Regions from separate parts of the Priestia sp. SB1 genome, predicted to be linked through region 3. Evidence: predicted binding sites of a transcription regulator. Region 3 holds the regulator's gene; each other region holds the start of a gene.
What was found. The regulator Rex, encoded in region 3, represses fermentation and respiration genes when NADH is low (regulators of the CRP and FNR family bind a similar motif). The targets are predictions, from matches to a motif close to TTGTGAAATATTTCACAA.

Region 1 (7,036 bases), on a different contig from region 3:
TCGCTTCTTTTTGAGCCGTAGCGTCAAAGTCAGCGCCAAGCGTATGCTGAAGCACTTCCGCTACAAGCGGTTTACATCCTCCGCAGGAGCGAGAGGCACTTGTACAAGCTTTGATTTCATCAACCGATGAGCATCCTTGTTTTTGGATAGCTTCCAAAATCGTACCTTTTGTTACGCCGTTACAGCCGCAAATAATATCATCGACGCTCATGCTTGCTACTAAGCTTTCACCCGCGCTACCGTCAGAAGGCTGTAAAATCGACACTTTTGCGACATCAGATACATCTTCTTGCTTTTGAATCATTGAAAACAGTCGATTTCCGTCGCTGCTGTCTCCAAAAAGAACGGCTCCTACGATTTGATTGCCTCGCAAAACAAGCTTTTTATAAATGCCGTCTTGTTCATCGAACACCTTGATCGCTTTTTTCTCTTCATCTTCCGTGAAGTCTCCTGCCGAAAACACTTCAACACCTGATACTTTTAGCTGCGTGGATAAAACCGATCCTTCATAAGGCACTTTTTCTGCCCCGCAAATTGCTTTTGCTAATGCTTTTCCTTGTTCATACAAAGGTGCTACCAGTCCATATACCATTCCTCTATGCTCTGCACATTCTCCAACCGCGTAGACGTTTGGAATATCCGTTTGCATATAGTCATTCACAACAATTCCTCGGTTTACGTTAAGTCCCGCTTCTTTTGCAAGCTGAACATTTGGCTTAATTCCAACGGCCATCACGACTAAATCAGCTTCTAAAAACGTCCCGTCTTTAAAAGATAATCCTTCAACTCGCTCATCGCCGACGATTTCCGCCGTTTGTTTTTCAAGTAAAAACTTCATGCCTTGTTTTTCTAATTCGTTTTGAAGCAATTTGCCGGCTGTTGGGTCGAGCTGACGTTCCATTAAATACGGAGCTAAATGAATCACAGATACGTCCATTCCCAAATTTAACAGTCCGCGCGCCGCTTCTAATCCAAGCAGTCCGCCTCCAATAACCGCTGCTTTTTTATACTGCTGTGATGCCTGCAGCATTTCATCCGTGTCTTTTATATCTCGAAAAGCCGTAACTCCTTTTTTATCAGACCCTGGAATCGGAAGAATAAAAGGAAGAGAGCCCGTTGCTAAAATTAATTCATCATATGATTCTACTCTGCCGCTATTTGTCGCTATTTCTTTTTTTACTGAATCGATACTAGTAACCGTTTCGCCCGTATACAATGTAATATTGTTTTCTTGATACCAGTTCCAATCGTTTAACGTAATATCTTCAACATTCGTATCTCCTTGCAGCACTTTTGATAGTAAAATACGATTATAGTTCGGATGCGGCTCGCTTCCGAAAATCGTAATTTCAAACGCTTCGTTTGAAACTTTCAATACTTCTTCAATCGCTCGAACTCCAGCCATTCCATTTCCAATCAATACGAGTTTCTTTTTTTGCATCTTCCATTCCTCCCCTGGCGTCTATACCTGCTTGTTTCAAAGATATATTTTCTATGCATCTTTAAAGATATATTTAAGATATATGAATTTTCTGAATCGTTCAACTTATGTGTTAGGTTATCTAACACTATTATGGTATGTATGCGATTCCATTGCTTTAACAGCAAGCAAAAAAAATAAGTGCTCTAATTACGTTTTAATTGAGATCATCCTTTGCATTTTATTTTGTGATGTTTTTCACAACATTAATTTAGCAAGAATAAATAACCTGAGCTATGATAAAAATCACTCCTATATGTTGATAAGTCAAAAATAAAAACCCTAAAAATTCTTTATAAAGAATTTTTTAAATAAACCGTTCTTTATACTATTTACTATCACTCTTTTATTCTTTATAATGAATTATACAGACCTTTATAAAGAACAGAACGGAGAATCAGAATGCCACTCATAAACGTTAAGAAATTTTGGACTCCTTTAGAGATTTTTGGCTTTAAACTTTATAAGTGTAGAGATACCAAAAATTACTACTATAAAACGAAGAAAAGTCACAATCTAGCAAAATTATGAAAAAACAAGCCATCTTTCAAAAGAAAGATGGCTTGTTTTTTATTTTCCCGTAAACCAATTCACAACATATTCTCCCCACACTTCATTTCCTTTTTTCGTTAAATTCCCGCTGTCTTTATTGATATACTCGCCTAAATGAAACGGCCAAATGAGCGAGTGATTCATATAATATACCCAGTTTGCTTCAGATACTCCCCTGATCGCTTCTACCCCTTCTTCATAGGACTCCGTGTGTGAAATATATGGCTGTGACGGCTGAACCATAAGGGTCTTTTTCAAGTCTTTGAGCTGATGAATTAGCTTGTCTGTATTTTCAAGCGTCTCATCTAGCGTAAGGTGCTGATAATCATTTTTAAGAGGTGCTTCAAACAGAATAATGTTTGGCTGAAGTTGATCAATTTGATCGGCAATATGTGAGGATAAAAGCTCATCGGTTGTCCCGTTACCATATGAAAGTGTTTTGACCGTAAATACATCACGTCCATATGTAGCTGCTAGCTCTTTTTTTAACTGCTGAGGCCACCCTGCTTCCTTTGCGGATGTGGCAACCACAAGAGTCAGAGGTTTTTTATTTGCGATAGATGACTGGATTTGCTTTGTAATAAAGTCTGGAAGATTTTTTGTATAAGCAGATACATCAGAAAACTGTTTTTCTTTATGTACAACAGCAGTTTTTACTTCACTTGCCTGCGCTTCCGTTTGCTCCTGCCAGTGCTGCGTCCCCGCATACATCACCGCGCCGCACAAAACAGCCGCCGCCACATTTACCCCAACCATCGCCTTCATTCAATCTCCCCTTTACCCACTTTTTAAAAACCAACTATATTCTGCCCACCCAACTTACATTCAATAGAAAACACAAAAGGACAACCACAAAAATACTTCACTGAATTTGCCCAAAAAGGTTCACCTATGCGGCAGGCGCAAACCCGCAAGGGAGGGTGACTGCCGCATATGTCTAGCAACTCTACCATCACCGCTCTTCCGTGATGGTAGAGTTGCTACATCGATATATAAATAGTATAGATTAGTAGAAATTGGAATGGGGGACCTTTCGTACGTAAAATCTCTACAAATACACGTATACTTCGCATATTTCCTAGCGAAACGTGAAGTTTCCGGGGAAATTACGTCACGTTTCTTAAAAAGAAAACATAATGTACGCTCATTCGCACATGTGATCTTCCCCTTGTACAGTAGAGATACCGGCGGAATACAGCAAAAACGCGTTTTTGAAAAAGGAATGCTACATGCAAAAAAGCTCGTTTGATCAAATCGCTTCATCTTTTCATCCATTAATTGTGTCGATGATTAAAAAGTTTCATATTTACAAAGACTACGACGAATATTATCAAATTGCGTTGATTGGTTTATGGAGAGCGTATCAAAAATTTGACGAAAACAAAGGATCTTTTTCTGCTTATGCCTACACAACCGTGCGGGGTACAATCCTTTCTCATTTAAAAGGCACCATTTTATACGAAGAACGTGAAACACCGGCTGAGCAGAACCTGCTTTCACTAAACGAAGATCACGCTCTTCCCGTTCCGCTAGAAAGTGAAATTATTAAGCAGCATATCGAACACTTAACGGGAAGAGAAAAAATCTATGTACTCGAACATCTGCTAGAAGGCTACTCGTATAAAGATATTGCCTGCAAATACGGAGTCTCTACGGGAGCCGTTAAAAACTGGGGGAAAGCAGCTCGCAAAAAGCTAAAGGCCTCACTTCTTAAGGAATAAAAAAAGGAGGAAGCTTATGATAAGCTTCCTCCTTTAGTACACATGTGTAGTCCAAACGATTGTTCATATGTAGGACAAGTTTATTCGATAAATCGAACGCATTATGCCAAGACAACCGGACTTTCTAAACAGTAATTCCGAATAACAGCTGCTCTGGCTAACTTTTTTTCTAAACTATAATAAGAAAGTTTTACTGGAATGAACGTTCCGTCTTTGAAGTGAATCAGCATGGAGGTTGAATTAACTGTAGCAAGCGTATGTGAAGTATGAACGTGAGAGGAGAAAATCCAAGCACAGCTATAGTCATTGGGCGAAGATGTAGGAAACGCAATAATCGCTTGTGAACGACTAATGACAAGAGGTGTAAGCTGTTTATAGGGAAATAGTTTTCGAACAGCGGCAATGGATCCTTTAAACGTACTTAATTCTCGAATGCACGCTTCTTCTAATAATTGCTTACAGGTCTTGCTTAGCATGTATTCTCCTGCTTCATCCAGCACCTTTGTGCAGTGTATAGGATCGTTCACTGGAATCAATGCTTTTGTCGTCAAACCAATTTGATACTTTTCATCATTTGTCATACATCTACCCCCTTTGCTACTTTATAACTATTCTATACTATCGAAACGGGAAAAATCTAGTCTTTTTTTCTCATTATTTGAAATGTTTTGAATATATTTAATATCCAAAGAAAAAAGCGCTGAAGCCAGCGCCTTTCTTTTAAATAAAAATGTCTAAAATAAGAACCATTGCAAACGCCGCAAATGATAGAATCGTTTCCATCACTGTCCACGTTTTTAACGTTTGAGCCACTGACATATTGAAGAATTCTTTGATTAACCAGAAGCCAGAATCATTTACGTGCGATAGCATTACAGAACCTGCGCCTGTTGCCAGTACTAGCAGCTCTGGGCTTACGTTTGGCATCGTTGCTGCAATTGGTGCGACAATACCTGCTGCTGTGGTCATGGCTACTGTTGCTGAACCAACTGCTGCACGAATTAACCCGGCAATCACAAATGCTAACACGATAGGAGAAAGATGAGCATCTTGAGCAAATCCTGCAATCGCGTCACCTACACCGCTTGCTGTTAAAATTTTGTTAAAACCGCCGCCTGCACCGATGATTAAAATGATCGAAGCAACGGGTCCAAGACATTCGTTTGTGAATTTTAATAGATCATCTTTGTTGTACCCTCTTGCAAAACCGAACGAATAAAAAGCAAATACCAATGAAATTAAAAGCGCTACGATTGGACTTCCGATAAAGTTTGTTACGTAGCGAATCGTACTTGTTTCTGGATAAACGAACCCAGTAATTGTTGCTAAAAGCATTAATAGTACTGGAAGTAAAATCGTGAATAACGTAATGCCGAAGCCAGGAAGGTCTTTATGCTTCGACTCTGTGAACTGCTCCATGATTTCACCCGTTGGCTCTACGTGAACACGGCGTGAAATGAACGATCCGTAAATAGGACCTGCCACAGCTGCAGCTGGAAATGCCACAACTAATGAATACAAAATCGTTTTACCTAAATCTGCTTTAAAGATATCTACCGCTAGCATCGCTGCCGGATGCGGCGGTACTAAACTGTGAACAACGGCTAAACCGGCAATTAATGATAAACCAATTTTAATAAGTGACGTACCCGTATGCTTGGCAATTACAAACACAAGCGGAATTAATAATACAACACCAACTTGGAAAAAGACCGGGATCCCGCAAATAACGGCTACAACCATCATTGCCCAGTGTACGTTCTTTTCACCGAATACTTTAATTAACGTGCGGGCAATACGCTCAGCTCCGCCTGACTCTGCCATCATTTTACCTAACATCGTTCCAAGACCAAGAACAATCGCGATAAATCCTAAGACGCTCGCTACTCCTTCTTGGAAAGCCGTTACGATATCAGGCAGCTTCATTCCTGAAATAAGACCCATAAACAAAGCCGCAACAATCAGCGCTACGAACGGATTTGTTTTAAATTTGGCAATTAAAAAGATAAGTCCAACGATCGATACAATCGCATACAGCAAAAGACTTGCTTCATGACTTAATCCAAATACTGAATTCATATGTTCATCCCCTTAGTGTGACCATTTTTCATGTACGTACATCCAAATAATGTATACGCTTTCAAATATTTTCTAAAGTGAACGCACCTCGTACGTCCACTTCTTTCTATTTACTTAGTAATTCAACCGTTTCACGAAGCGTTGTTTTGGCTCCAACGTTTCCAGGGAAAATGATGTACGCAATGCTTGGAAACTTGCTTTCCTCTCCCGTTACCCATACCGGAATGCCGGGTTTGATTTGTCCAGCAACCGTCGCGCGCTTTACGGATAAGCCGTTTACGCCGATATCGCTTGACGTAATGCCGCCTTTTGCAACGATAAAGTTTGGACGAACGTTCAAGCGGCGAACAATGCTTGTAACCGCATCTGAAATTTTTACCGATAATTTAAGCTCTTCTTCTTTTTTGCCTTCACCAAGATCTAAGCGCTCGCGTCTTGTATACACAGCTACCGTTTGACCTTTGGAAATAAGCTTTTCTGCTTCAGTGATAATACGGTTCACTTCTGCTTCAAATTTTTCAGGTTCTAAGACAAGATGACAATCAAATTCAATAAATTCAATGAAGCTGCATTTCTTTAATTCTTCCAGCTGCTCTGTTGTTTTTTTAACGTGCGAGCCAACCATAATTAATCCGCCGTTTGACGACTTTTCTTTAATGAGCTCTTCTTTTGTTAAAAGATCTTTATCGCTCACGCCGCCCATCACTTTTGTTAGAGCCGCAGCGCTTCGATACATAAAGTGCTTTCCAAGCTTCATCGCGCGAAGAAGCGCAATCGTCACAACTTTTACGTCTACATAATCCACTGCGTTCACAACGACTTTGTTAAAGTCTTTCACTTCCATTAACTGATTTGTGATCGTCACTAAATCAAGTGCACGGATGCTCCCGAGCGAAATATATGTCGTATGACTTGCTTTGAATTTTCCTTCTGACTTTTCTTCCACCCACTCCCCTAAATGAGACTTACTGTAGCCAAACGTACGGTCTTTTGCAAACTCCGTTTCTCCTGCCGGCACTAAGTAATCTTCATCCTGCACGTAGTGAATGTTATCAACTGTGAATCGTCCGCCTTCTTTAAAGAAAGGAAAGATCACTTCGCCGTCAAGCACTTGGTTTGAGTGCTGTTCAACGGTTTTCTTTAATACTTCCGTTTCTAACGGGTAGTGACCGCGAAGAGTCGAATCACCTCTGCTGATAATTAA
Region 2 (7,036 bases), on a different contig from region 3:
ATATAGCAACATGCTTATATGATTCTAATAAAGAAGTTGGATAGCCGTTCAGAACTAGACTTGATGTGAAAAATGAGTACAAAAGAAAAACAATTATACACATATCTAAAGGTACTTTTTTATAAATCCTCTGTACGGCATTTTGTCTTGTTATTTCTTTTAAACGTCCGGTTATTGTTCTTTTATAAATAAAGTAAACTATTAACAGAGCTATTATTCCTGACAATGCATACACGAGAAATACTACATTTTGGTGATGGTAATAGTTATATTCATCAAATAAAGAACTACTGAAAGCTTCTTTTTCAGGAACAGCAATTATACCCGTAAACTTCTGCTTTAAATACCGGTTTGGAATCTCTGAGTCTGTCTCACTGCTTAACAATGAATTTTTATATTCATCTAGTTGAAACACAAGGGGTGATTGAGCTGAATAGGTATGTTTATACAACATATTTTTTTGTTTTACTAATTGATTAACGTTTTCCTTGCTTGCATTTTGGATGTTCGTATATATTTTTTGTGTGTTTCTATCTTTCAAATAATACATGATGTCTTTTTTATATTGAGATAATGGTTTTTGCCGATCAAAAGCTTCATCATAAATTCTCGTTATTTCGAATTCTTTATTTTTTGCTATTTTTTCTCGAACAAATTGATCATCTTGAAACTTTTTTTGAATGTTTTTAACTTCTAGATCCCGCTGCTTTACATAGGCATCTTCAACTTTTTTACTCTTTGCTTGCTTAGCGTCTTCTATTTTTTCTTCATATTTATCGTGTACGTTTTGTATTTGTTCCGTTAAGTTTCCTTCTGCATATCGATACGACTCAATTTCTTCTTCTGTTATCGTATTTGCGTTAACGGTATTTTTATTCTTGGATGTCAATTCTAAGAGGTAAAGATCATTTGTAAAACGATCTATTTCTTTTTGGAAGTCTTCTGATTTTACATAGGTACTTTTTTGTAAGTAGTTTGCTTTTACTAGGTTATGCATGCTGCCAATAGAAGAAATGGTTGCTCCTAAACCAAATAAAAACAAGATAATACCTATAGCTGAAATAACGCTATTTTTCCATTTTATATCCAAGTCCCCACACAACCTTTACATATCTCGGATTTTTTGGTTCAATCTCAATTTTTTCTCTTATTTTTCTAATGTGCACTGCTACCGTATTTTCTGCGTTGTAGCCGGGTTCATTCCATACGCGCTCATAAATATCATGTATGGAAAAAACTCTTCCTGCATTTTTCATTAATAATTCTACAATTTTATACTCAATGGGAGTGAGCTTAATGAATTCCCCATCAAGAGTGACGGACTTAGCCTCAATATCAAGTACAAGACCTCGGATATTAATCGTCTTTGTTTCTTCATAGGTACCTAATGTCACATATCTTCTTAACTGTGATTTAACTCTTGCTATCAGTTCTAATGGATTAAAAGGTTTTGTCACATAATCGTCTGCTCCTACCTGCAGACCAAGCACTTTATCGGCATCTTCGCTTTTAGCACTCAGCATAATAATCGGGATATTTTTTTGTTCTCGAATTTTAAACGTTGTTGAAATGCCGTCTTGCCTTGGCATCATAATATCCAGAATAATCAAGTGAACTTTTTCTTTATTTAGTATCTCTATGGCTTCGATTCCATCTTTGGCCGTAAAGACTTTAATACCTTCATTTTTTAAATAAATAGCAATACCATTGCGGATTTCTTGCTCATCATCTACAACTAAAACCACATATTCGTTCATTGATTTCTCACACTCCTTTCAAAAGTATATCATGGGTCATTTCGTCTATGGGTTTTATTGTAAACTGCATTTCTTAAGAAAAAAGAAGGGGGAATCTTAAGATTTTCTTAAGCATCATATATTGAAAAAGGTTTAAGGAATAGGGATAACAGGAACGTTAAAAGAAAAAATATAATCAATTCCTCATTTGATTCTAAAGAACTATCCGTGAGCGATTATATCTTTTTATTTAAAAGGAGGATGATTTAACTTGGAACGGAATCATACAATTATGCAATTTTTCGAATGGCATGTGCCAGCTGATGGCGAGCATTGGAAACGCCTCAAAGAGCTCGCTCCTCAACTAAAAGAACAAGGAATTGATTCCGTGTGGATTCCCCCGGTTACAAAAGGTGTTTCATCAGAGGATAATGGCTACGGCGTTTACGACTTATATGATCTTGGCGAGTTTGATCAAAAAGGAACCGTTCGTACAAAGTATGGAACCAAGCAAGAGCTGCATGAAGCAATTGATGCCTGTCATAATCACGGAATTAATGTCTATGTTGATATTGTGATGAATCATAAAGCTGCAGCGGATGAAAAAGAAACCTTCCACGTCATTGAAGTAGACCCCATGAACCGAACAGAAGAGATTTCTGAACCCTTTGAAATTGAAGGGTGGACAAAGTTTACATTTGAAGGGCGCGGCGATCAATATTCTTCTTTCAAATGGAACTTTAATCATTTTAATGGCACTGATTACGATGATAAAAATGGAAAAGAAGGTGTGTTTCGTATTGCCGGGGAAAACAAAAGCTGGAACGAAAATGTTGATCAAGAGTTTGGCAACTACGATTATTTAATGTTTGCGAATATTGATTACGACCACCCTGAAGTTCGAGAAGAAATGATCAAATGGGGAAAATGGTTAGCAGACACCCTGCAGTGCGACGGTTACCGATTAGACGCCATTAAACATATTAACCATGATTTTATTAAAGAGTTTGCTCACGAATTGTCCTCTTCTCAAGAAAAGCCATTTTATTTTGTGGGAGAGTTTTGGAATCCAGAATTAACAACCTGTCAGGAATTTTTAGACGTTATTGATTATCAAATTGATTTGTTTGACGTATCGCTGCATTACAAACTGCATGAAGCCTCTCAGCAAGGAAGAGATTTTGATTTAACCACAATTTTTGATGATACATTGGTTAAGACTCATCCGTTGAATGTTGTCACATTTGTAGATAACCATGACTCTCAGCCAAATGAATCTTTAGAATCTTGGGTAGAAGATTGGTTCAAACAAAGTGCTTACGCTCTAATTTTACTTCGTGAAGACGGCTATCCTTGTGTATTTTACGGAGACTATTTTGGGATAGGTGGAGAGCATCCAATTGAGGGAAAAGAAAAAGATATTTCTGCTCTCTTGCACGTACGCTATGACAAAGCATACGGACAGCAAGACGATTATTTTGATCACCCGAATACCATTGGATGGGTAAGGCATGGTGTAGAGGAATTTGAGAAGTCTGGATGCGCTGTGGTGATGTCAAACGGCGAAGACGGCGAAAAGAGAATGTTCGTCGGCGAACACCGAAGCGGACAAACGTGGATCGACTTCACAAAGAACCGAGAAGACCAAGTTGTGATTGAAGAAGACGGCTACGGACACTTCCCTGTAAATGGCGGCTCTGTATCCGTTTGGGCTGAAGCATAAAAAAACAGTGGCCTGCGCCACTGTTTTTTTACCATAGACCTAGCAGTTTCCACCACAAGCCGCCAATTCCAATCCAAATGATAATATGAATAATTGAAATTAAAAAGCCGAGCGACCACCATTTTTGCTGCGTTACATATCCACTACCGAAGAACACCGGTGCCGGTCCACTGCCGTAGTGAGTTAAACAGCCAAATAAATTGCTAAAGAACGCTAAAATTAATGCTGACAGTAACGGAGGCGCACCAGCGGCCACGATGACAGATAAAAATGCTGCGTACATAGCGCTGACGTGAGCCGTGTTACTCGCAAAAAAGTAGTGAGAATAAAAATATGCAATAGCTAGTACAATCAACGCCGTCATCCAAGACATATGACTAACAGTGCCTTTCATCAGATCACTGAACCAAGGAATCATGCCTAGATCATTTAAGAAAGTTGCCATCATAACCAAAACAGCAAACCAGACTAATGTATCCCATGCTCCCTGTTCTTTTTTGATGTCCGACCAGCTTAACACTTGCGTTAAAAGCAGCGCACATAGACCAATAAAAGCAGTTGTTGTTGCATTAATATTTAAATTAGCGCCAAAAATCCACAGCACAAGAAGAAGTAAAAATACGCCAATCATGTACCATTCTTCTTTCTTTAGCGGACCCATTTCATTTAGTTTTTTTGCTGCAATTTCAGATGCTTCCGGCGTTTCTTTTAATTCTGGCGGATACAGCTTATAAATAACGAGCGGAATAACAATTAAACTAATAATTCCAGGCACGATTGCAGCCGCTGCCCATCCAACCCATGAAATAGTCTTTCCTGTAATTTGTTCTGTCATTTTAACAGCAAGAGGATTGGCCGCCATTGCCGTTACGAACATAGCCGATGTAATCATATCTCCTTGAAACGATACTTTTGTTAAAAAAGCACCGACTCTGCGCTCCGTACCGTCTCCAGTTCTCGATCCGTATGTTTCAGATAAAGAACGAATGATTGGAAGAATAATTCCTCCAGCTCGTGCTGTATTAGACGGCATTGCAGGTGATAAAAGTAAATCACTTACGATAAGAGAATACGATAGTCCCAACGTCTTTTTACCGAACAAACGGACAAAGATATAGGCAACCCTTGTTCCTAGACCAGTCTTAATAAAACCTCTAGAAATAAAGAATGCAATAACGATCAACCAAATCGTTGTATTTTGAAAACCGCTGAGCGATTGTTCAAGTGTTAATGTATTAGTTAATACAATAATGGTTAAAGATAAAATAGCTACACTGCCTAATGGCAATGGTTTAATGATAAGACCTACGATAGTAGCCACAAAAATAGCGAATAAGTGCCAAGCCTTCACATCAAGTCCGGACGGAGGTGTAATAAACCATAAAATAAGTCCGATTGCCAGACAAATTAATAAAGGAATAAACTTCACTTCGCCGGCAGGCTTTTTAGTTGTTTCAGCCATAATCTTTCTCCTTTCATGTTTTTAAATAATAATAGTAGTATGCTCTTTCCCCTTCGTACCCAATACTTGTCCCATTTAAAATAAAATAATTGTAAAAATACGTTTCATAAGGATGATATTGTAAATTTGTGAAGTGTTGAGCATAATTCCTTTATTATTTTATCATACATATTGACAATTTTTATCTTTCACCTTCATTTTATTCCCTTCAAAATAGCTTGTAAGCGTTATTTCATCAAAATAAATAAGCTGCATGAGTTCATCATGCAGCCTTGCATTTAACGATTTACTTTTTGAATAAACACGACTTTGAGATAATCACCTGACTTAAATTCTTTTATTGTTTTAAAATCAGCTGGAAGAGAGAACTGCTCCATCATTTTGTAGCGTTCCCCTTTTTCATTAAAAGCTTTTTCAATAAACGAATGAAATCTTTTCATATCAAAATTACTTGCATTCGTCGAAGCTACAATGACACCATTTGGCTTTGTAAGAGCAATGGCTTCTTTTAATAAATCTTTGTAGTCTTTTGCCGCGCTGAACGTATGCTTTTTCGATTTAGCAAAGCTCGGCGGATCTAGCACCACAAGATCGAACGTCATATTCTTCTTAACTGCATATTTAAAATACTTAAAAACATCTTCCACAATAATGTCCTGTGCTTCGTGATCAATTCCATTTACACTAAATTGCTCAATTGTTTTTGCCAGGCTGCGATTGGCCAAGTCGACACTTGTTGTTTTCGCAGCTCCTCCAAGAGCGGCCGCCACTGAAAATGCGCCTGTATACGAAAACATGTTTAGAACGGTCTTTCCTTTTGCATATTTATCTCGAATCGTTTTACGGACGTCTCGCTGATCTAAAAAGACCCCAACCATCGCTCCGTCATTTAAATAAACGGCAAAACGAATACCATTTTCTCTTACAATTAAAGGGAATTCACCTTTATTTCCTGTGACAAAATCATCTTCTTCAATATACTGCCCTTTTACGTTGAAACGTTTTTTCTGGTACAGCCCTTTAAAGTTAGGCGCAGATTTTAAAGCTTCAATAACGTATTCTTTAAATTGATAAATTCCTTCACTATACCAACTCGTGACGTAATATCCGTCATAATAATCAATGATTAAGCCGCCAATTCCGTCACCTTCACTATTAAATACACGAAAAGCAGTTGTATCTTCAGACGCATAAAAATCGTGACGAGAGGTAATAGCTCGCTGAATTTTTCGTACAAAAAACGCCGCGTCAATTTGTTCACTTTTCTTCTTCGTCAGAATCCATCCGTAGCCTTTGTTTTGTTTTCCATAATAGCCTTTGGCTAAGAATTGATTCTTTGGAGTGACTAAGTTAATAATAACGCCTTCTTCTTGCAGTTTATGACCATCAACAAGCGCATCTTTTTCAATGAGTGGATAACCTTTATTCACTTTTTTAATAAAAGCTTCTTTGGCTATAACTTGTACTTCTTTTCTCATGTGTACACCCTATCTATTTAATTTAGTTCATTCTAGTTTTATCCATTTTACGAGAATAATCTACATTTATCTTAACATAGATAACCGGTAATGTTTCCAGTTACAAAATAGAAAAGCAGAGGATGCCTTGAAGCACCCCCTGCTTGATATGAATGAAAAATGAAATGTATGTTTTATGTTTTAAGATAAAAAATTATGAGCACTCTTGTCCAGTATATGCATCGAACTTAAGCGTCTGCTGCTTGCTTCCGCTCACTAAAGTCACCACGTATACAGTTATTGAGTTTTCTGTTATAAGCTCAATATGATCTACTTTTCCTTCTTGATGTTTTAAAGCAAGAACTTTCACAGCGGTCTCCGTTAACGGCTGAAGCTTATCATGTCTTACATGTGTGATTTCACCCGAAACCGCATCGATTGTAACGGTGTATTCCGTATTATCTTTGATTATTTTTACTGTGAAAATCGCTGCGTTTTGATCATATTCTACCATTTTCACCTTACCTGCATATGTAGCCAATGCAAGATCTTTTGCATCTTGTCTCGTTAATAGCTTCACTGCTTGCTGAGAAGTATTAACTACTTTTCCTGTGAAAGCATCTAACGTTACCGTATATTGAGTGCTATCTTTAAGAAT
Region 3 (7,036 bases):
AGCCGCCTAAATCTTTAAACGTTACTTGAAGCTGATCATACTCTTTGGTTAGTTTTTCGTATTGAACTGAATCATTAAAAATGTCTGGATCACCCATCTTCGTTTCAAGCGTACGTAATTCTTTTTCCATCTTCTTTAATGGAGCAAAGACAGTCATCATTTCTTCCCATATGGAGAGTGTTGACTCAAGAACTGTATCTTGTCCCATATAATCAATGGAAACACCCTTAGGTTTAATAATTTCTCCGCTGTCATAGGAAAGCTGCTCAGCAATAATTTTTAATAAAGTTGATTTACCAGCACCGTTTCGTCCCACTAGGGCAATGCGGTCTTTTGATTGTACTTCTAACTTTATATTCGATAAAATGGGTTCTGCCCCATAGTATTTTGTAATACCGTTCAATTGTAGAATAATCATTTTTTCACCTCTAGTAGTATATCCATAGTGTATTTTAACATATTTTTAACTACAAGTTCTTCCTACAAGCGTTTGTAATTTGTAGAGGGACAAGGACAAATGATGAAGCGAATGTTTTGATTCATGAAATAAAATGATTTTACCTGCACATTTTATACAGGATACTATGTTAAAATAAGAGATAAGTGCATCTCTGAACTTATCTATGATGGATGTGAAAAAATCCGTCATGACTAACAAACCGATCCTTTGAAGGGCTAATTGCTTCGTTCTACATACCGACTTTAAGGAGTGCTGAATAGACAAAAGCCGTCGAGGTGTGAAGCGGAGTATATATAAAACAAGAGAAAAGAGAGAGAATTGGAAGCGCTACCTCAAAGCGGTTGATGCTTTGTGAAAGGTAATGCAATATGACTTGAAAATGTTAGTAATGACATACATGAACTGAGGGGGTACAACGTGAACACTGAACAATTAAAAATACCACAAGCAACGGCTAAGCGATTGCCGCTTTATTATCGTTTTTTGAAAAATTTGCATGCTTCTGGTAAACAGCGTGTGTCGTCAGCGGAGTTAAGTGAGGCAGTGAAAGTGGATTCTGCTACTATTCGTCGGGACTTTTCTTACTTTGGTGCATTAGGAAAAAAGGGATACGGCTACAATGTGAATTATTTACTTACATTTTTCCGTAAAACGTTAGACCAAGATGAAGTAACGAAAGTAGCACTGATTGGCGTAGGGAATCTAGGAACGGCCTTTTTAAATTATAATTTTATTAAAAATAATAACACCAAAATTGAGTGCGCTTTTGATGTGATAGAAGATAAAGTAGGTACGAAAGTAGGCGACGTGCCGGTCTATCATCTTGACCAATTGGAAGATTATATGAGTGATGACATCTCAGTAGCGATTTTAACCGTTCCTGCCACTGTTGCTCAGCAAATTACTGATCGTTTAGTGAGTTGCGGAATTAAAGGAATTTTAAACTTTACTCCTGCACGCTTAAACGTACCGGATGAGATTCGACTCCATCATATTGATCTTGCTGTAGAATTACAGTCGCTCGTCTACTTTTTGAAAAATTATCCTGTTGAATAAGGCGGACTGTGTTACGATTTCCTTAAGTCTAAATTAATAAGGAGAGTGGGAATATGGGGATTGGAGCAGGCAGTTGGATTATTATTGCGATTGTAGCACTGCTTATTTTTGGACCGAAACGGTTACCGGAGCTAGGAAGATCAGTGGGCCAAACGCTTAGAGAGTTTAAGCATGCCGCTAGCGGTGCATCAGAAGATCGTGAAAAAGATAAACAGCGTCAAGTAGATGACAAAGAGTAAAAGGGTGATCATAGTATGACCGAACAAGAAATGTCAATATATGATCACATAGGAGAGCTGCGAAAACGCATTTTAATTGTTTTATTTTTCTTTGTGATTGCCACAATTGGCGGCTTTTTTATAGCGGATAAGGTTATTGTCTATTTACAGCATGCTGATGAGGCAAAGAATTTAACGATGAATGCATTTCGGTTAACAGATCCAGTTAAGATTTATATGCAATTTGCTGTTATTATCGGCTGTGTACTTGCAGCTCCTGTTGCACTGTATCAACTTTGGGCATTTATTAGTCCTGGTTTATATGAAAAAGAGCGTAAGGTAACGCTTGGATATATTCCTGTTTCCATTTTTCTCTTTATCGGCGGTGTCTCTTTTTCTTATTTTGTGTTGTTTCCATTTGTCGTTGATTTTATGACGCGCGTTTCTGATGAGCTGAATGTAAACCAAGTGATTGGCATTAATGAATACTTTTCTTTTTTAATGCAGCTCACACTGCCTTTTGGCTTGTTGTTTCAGCTTCCTGTCGTCGTTATGTTTTTGACGCGTTTAGGAATTATAACGCCTATGTTTTTATCTCAAATTCGAAAATATGCCTATTTCGTACTGCTAGTTATTGCCGCACTTATTACACCACCGGAATTGCTCTCGCACATGATGGTGACAGTGCCGCTCTTAATTTTGTATGAAATCAGCATCATTATTTCCCGCATTTCGTATCGCAAAGTGTTAAAGGCAAGGGCAGAGCAAGAAAGAGAAGATGTTAGTATGTAAAAAAAACCACTGAAACAGTGGTTTTTTTATTTGGATGAATCATCTTGATTTTTATATTGCTGCTGCAATTTTTTAATTTTGTAGTGCAAGATAAAGATGCGAACCGCAAACCTGAAATCGAATGCGGCTACGAGTGCAAATAAGATTGTGGGGAAATTCCAGACGGTTTCCTGGGCATTTTGAATTGCCAAGTAGGTGAATAAAATCCCCATAATAATATAAATAAACCCTCGTGTTAAAGGGATATTCTTCATAAAAACATGCCTCCAAAAATGAACTGCATTTGTTCTGCTTGTTTTTGCATTTCTATAATTTTATCTGCAAAAATAGTTTGAGATAAAATAACGATTGTATTCATCAAAACATGAGCAATAATAGGTACAACAATTAGTCTCGTCCTTGCATAAAGGAATGCAAATACAAATCCCATAGCTGTATACACAAGTAAATGTTTAAAATCCCAGTGTACCGCAGCGAAAATAAGGGAACTAATAAATGCAGAGATAAAGAAATTGTATCGTTTGTGAAGAGAACCAAAAATAATCTTTCGGAAAATAATCTCTTCTAGTATTGGTCCAATAACAGACGTAACGACAATAAGGAACGGCGTTGCTTTAACAAGATTAACAATATTTTGTGTGTTTTCAGATACTTGGGTAATGCCAAGAGCGTGCTCAATCATACCTGCTACAGCTTGACCAGCCATAGCGAGAAACACCCCAAGGACTGACCAGACAACAGCAATCGTTTTTCCAGCATGTTCTATACGCATGGACATGTCACGGCGCAGCAGCAGTAAGACAATAAGTAAACCAAGGATAAAGCTAATGATAGTCCAATAAGTCAAAAGCATGACATTCGCTGTTCGAACTGGATAGTCATCAAACATTCCTGTTAATTTTAACAGCGGTATACCAACAACTCCTGAAAACTGCATAAGGATGTAAGTGAGGATAACATACCAATAACGTTTTTCCAATCTTCTATACTCCTTTAAAAGGTTTTTATGTATATATGTCGAAGAAGTACTGTAAAGTTAGTAATTTCTTCTTGCTCGTATTGTAACATACATATTATTGAACAGAGAAAAGAATGCTTTATTTCTCAAAATCGTCGAAATCTAAGACTATTATATGTAGTTGTCGTAAATTTTAAATTTTTTTTGTTTAATACTTGCAAAAAAAACCCACTTTGTTTTAATATAATAATTGTGTTAGCACTCGTTGAGGTTGAGTGCTAATAAAAATGCAAACATATTATTTGAGGAGGTTGTTTCACTTGTTAAAGCCATTAGGTGATCGCGTAGTGATTGAACTTGTAAAATCTGAGGAAAAAACAGCAAGCGGTATCGTGTTACCGGACAGTGCAAAAGAAAAGCCACAAGAGGGTAAAATTGTTGCTGTAGGTACAGGCCGAGTATTAGAAAGCGGTGAGCGTGTAGCTTTAGAAGTAGCTGCGGGCGATCGTATCATCTTCTCAAAATATGCGGGTACTGAAGTAAAATACGAAGGTACTGAATACTTAATTTTACGCGAAAGCGATATTTTAGCTGTAATCGGCTAATTTTAACCACAAACTTATCATACGTAAAAAATAGATTATTAAGAACATCTTGAGGAGGTCAAAGAACATGGCAAAAGACATTAAATTTAGCGAAGAAGCACGTCGCGCAATGCTACGTGGTGTAGATACATTAGCAAATGCTGTAAAAGTAACGCTTGGACCAAAAGGTCGTAACGTTGTATTGGAAAAGAAATTCGGTTCACCGCTTATTACAAATGACGGTGTAACAATTGCAAAAGAAATCGAATTAGAAGACGCATTTGAAAATATGGGTGCTAAATTAGTAGCCGAAGTTGCTAGCAAAACAAACGACGTTGCTGGTGACGGTACAACTACTGCAACAGTTTTAGCGCAAGCAATGATCAGAGAAGGTCTTAAAAACGTAACGGCTGGTGCTAACCCAATGGGTATCCGTAAAGGTATGGAAAAAGCAGTAGCTGTAGCGGTTGAAGAACTAAAAGCAATCTCTAAACCAATTCAAGGTAAAGATTCAATTGCTCAAGTAGCGGCTATCTCAGCAGCTGACGAAGAAGTAGGTCAATTAATTGCTGAAGCAATGGAGCGCGTTGGTAACGACGGCGTTATCACACTTGAAGAATCAAAAGGTTTCACAACTGAATTAGAAGTGGTAGAAGGTATGCAGTTTGACCGTGGATATGCATCTCCTTACATGGTAACTGATTCAGATAAAATGGAAGCTGTATTAGATGATCCATACATCTTAATCACAGACAAAAAAATCGGTAACATTCAAGAAATCTTACCGGTATTAGAGCAAGTTGTTCAACAAGGCAAGCCGCTATTAATCATCGCTGAAGACGTAGAAGGCGAAGCTTTAGCAACATTAGTTGTGAACAAACTTCGTGGTACATTTACAGCTGTAGCTGTTAAAGCTCCTGGTTTTGGTGATCGTCGTAAAGCAATGCTACAAGACGTTGCGATCCTAACAGGCGGAGAAGTAATCACTGAAGAGCTTGGTCTTGACTTAAAAACAGCAGGCATCGATCAATTAGGTCGCGCTTCTAAAATTGTTGTAACAAAAGAAAATACAACAGTTGTAAACGGTGCAGGAAACGCAGAAGATATCCTAGCACGCGTAAACCAAATCAAAGCTCAGCTTGAAGAAACAACTTCAGAGTTTGACCGTGAAAAATTACAAGAGCGCTTAGCAAAACTTGCTGGTGGCGTAGCTGTAATCAAAGTTGGTGCGGCAACTGAAACTGAGTTAAAAGAACGTAAATTACGTATTGAAGATGCATTAAACTCTACGCGTGCTGCGGTTGAAGAAGGTATCGTAGCTGGTGGTGGTACTGCATTAGTAAATATCTATAATAAAGTAGCAAGCATCGAAGCTGACGGTGACACTGCTACAGGTATCAACATCGTATTGCGTGCGATTGAAGAGCCTGTACGTCAAATCGCTCACAACGCTGGTTTAGAAGGATCAGTAATCGTTGAGCGTCTAAAAGGCGAAGCAGTTGGAACTGGATTCAACGCTGCAACTGGCGAGTGGGTAAATATGCTAGACACTGGTATCGTTGACCCAACAAAAGTAACGCGTTCAGCTCTTCAAAATGCTTCTTCTGTAGCGGCTATGTTCTTAACAACTGAAGCAGTTGTTGCTGACAAGCCAGAAGAAGGCGGAGCTCCTGCAATGCCTGACATGGGCGGCATGGGTGGAATGGGCGGCATGATGTAATCACTGCCCTACCTAAAAAAGCGACCAAGTACTCACTTGGTCGCTTTTTTGTGTGCGTTAATATTTTCAGATTTTTTTAAAATTTGTTAAGATAGTACTATGTTTATTGGAAAACTTACTAAACTCAAGGCTTAACTGAGTTTTAAGGGGGAGCGTCGTTGATTCAGCTGGATCATATTAATAATAAATTAAACCAAGTATTAGAAAACATCGATCAAATTGTGATTGGAAAACGTCAGGTATCTGAGCTTAGTTTGGTTGCTTTACTTGCAGGAGGACATGTTTTGCTTGAAGATGTTCCGGGTGTGGGGAAAACGATGCTTGTGAAGGCACTGGCCAAATCGATTGATGCAGAATTTAAACGAATTCAATTCACGCCTGATTTGCTGCCGTCCGACGTAACAGGTGTTTCTATTTACAGTCCAAAAGACATGGAATTTCATTTTCGTCCAGGTCCTATCATGAGCCACATAGTACTCGCTGATGAGATTAACAGGACTTCTCCTAAAACACAATCGGCGCTTTTAGAAGCAATGGCTGAGCATCATGTAACAACCGATGGTATCACCCGGGAAATTCCGGCGCCTTTTTTTGTGATGGCTACTCAAAATCCCGTTGATTTTGATGGGACCTATCATTTGCCGGAAGCGCAGCTGGATCGTTTTTTATTCAAACTAAGCATGGGGTATCCTACGCAAGAAGAGGAGCTTCAAATTTTAAATGGCGTATCGACTCAAGTTAATCTTGAAGATGTCAAACCTGTTATGAGCGTTCCAGAATTAGTACAGGCTCAAAAAGCTGTAAGCAGTATTTATGTAGATGATACGATCAAGAACTATATCATTGAAATTATTCGCAAAACTCGCTCTCATCCACATGTTTCATTAGGTATTAGTCCTCGTGGCACGGTTTCCTTTATGAAGGCTATTCAAGCATATGCGTTAGTAAAGGGAAGAGATTACTCTCTTCCTGATGATGTTCAAGAGCTTGCTTCGTATGTGTGTGCACATCGCTTAACGCTAAGACCTGATACTCAGTACAGCGGTTTAACAGCGAGTGATGTGATGAAGCAAATTATGGCTGATACGAAAGTACCTGTTAAAAGGTAAGAGGATAATTTATGAAACAGTATATAAAAGTGATATGGAACAAAGGTAGAGACTGGTTCGTTTTATTCTGCATCTTTACCGCTACGTTTTCTTACGCCATGTTTCAAGGAGGCTTTGTCAGCTGGTTTTTATTTTATAG

Region 1: the regulator Rex is predicted to act here: its motif matches at 1,667-1,684, upstream of nirB (nitrite reductase large subunit NirB).
Region 2: the regulator Rex is predicted to act here: its motif matches at 5,048-5,065, upstream of WKH56_RS25875 (anion permease).

What each region holds. Positions count from the first base shown of each region.
Region 1 covers NZ_JBBJSS010000003.1:350,233-357,268, forward strand. Annotated here, with positions in the region: gene nirB (nitrite reductase large subunit NirB) at 1-1,441, opposite strand, end outside; gene WKH56_RS12405 (SGNH/GDSL hydrolase family protein) at 2,051-2,797, opposite strand; gene WKH56_RS12410 (sigma-70 family RNA polymerase sigma factor) at 3,262-3,753, shown strand; gene WKH56_RS12415 (competence protein ComK) at 3,855-4,334, opposite strand; gene WKH56_RS12420 (GntT/GntP/DsdX family permease) at 4,474-5,832, opposite strand; gene WKH56_RS12425 (four-carbon acid sugar kinase family protein) at 5,939-7,036, opposite strand, start outside.
Region 2 covers NZ_JBBJSS010000007.1:319,151-326,186, forward strand. Annotated here, with positions in the region: gene WKH56_RS25860 (histidine kinase dimerization/phospho-acceptor domain-containing protein) at 1-1,090, opposite strand, end outside; gene WKH56_RS25865 (response regulator transcription factor) at 1,068-1,757, opposite strand; gene WKH56_RS25870 (alpha-amylase) at 2,008-3,459, shown strand; gene WKH56_RS25875 (anion permease) at 3,488-4,921, opposite strand; gene WKH56_RS25880 (class I SAM-dependent rRNA methyltransferase) at 5,200-6,399, opposite strand; gene WKH56_RS25885 (PepSY domain-containing protein) at 6,593-7,036, opposite strand, start outside.
Region 3 covers NZ_JBBJSS010000022.1:4,711-11,746, forward strand. Annotated here, with positions in the region: gene WKH56_RS34455 (ABC-F family ATP-binding cassette domain-containing protein) at 1-418, opposite strand, end outside; gene WKH56_RS34460 (redox-sensing transcriptional repressor Rex) at 878-1,516, shown strand; gene tatA (twin-arginine translocase TatA/TatE family subunit) at 1,570-1,755, shown strand; gene tatC (twin-arginine translocase subunit TatC) at 1,771-2,526, shown strand; gene WKH56_RS34475 (YdiK family protein) at 2,553-2,780, opposite strand; gene WKH56_RS34480 (CPBP family intramembrane glutamic endopeptidase) at 2,777-3,505, opposite strand; gene groES (co-chaperone GroES) at 3,805-4,089, shown strand; gene groL (chaperonin GroEL) at 4,157-5,788, shown strand; gene WKH56_RS34495 (AAA family ATPase) at 5,947-6,897, shown strand; gene WKH56_RS34500 (DUF58 domain-containing protein) at 6,909-7,036, shown strand, end outside.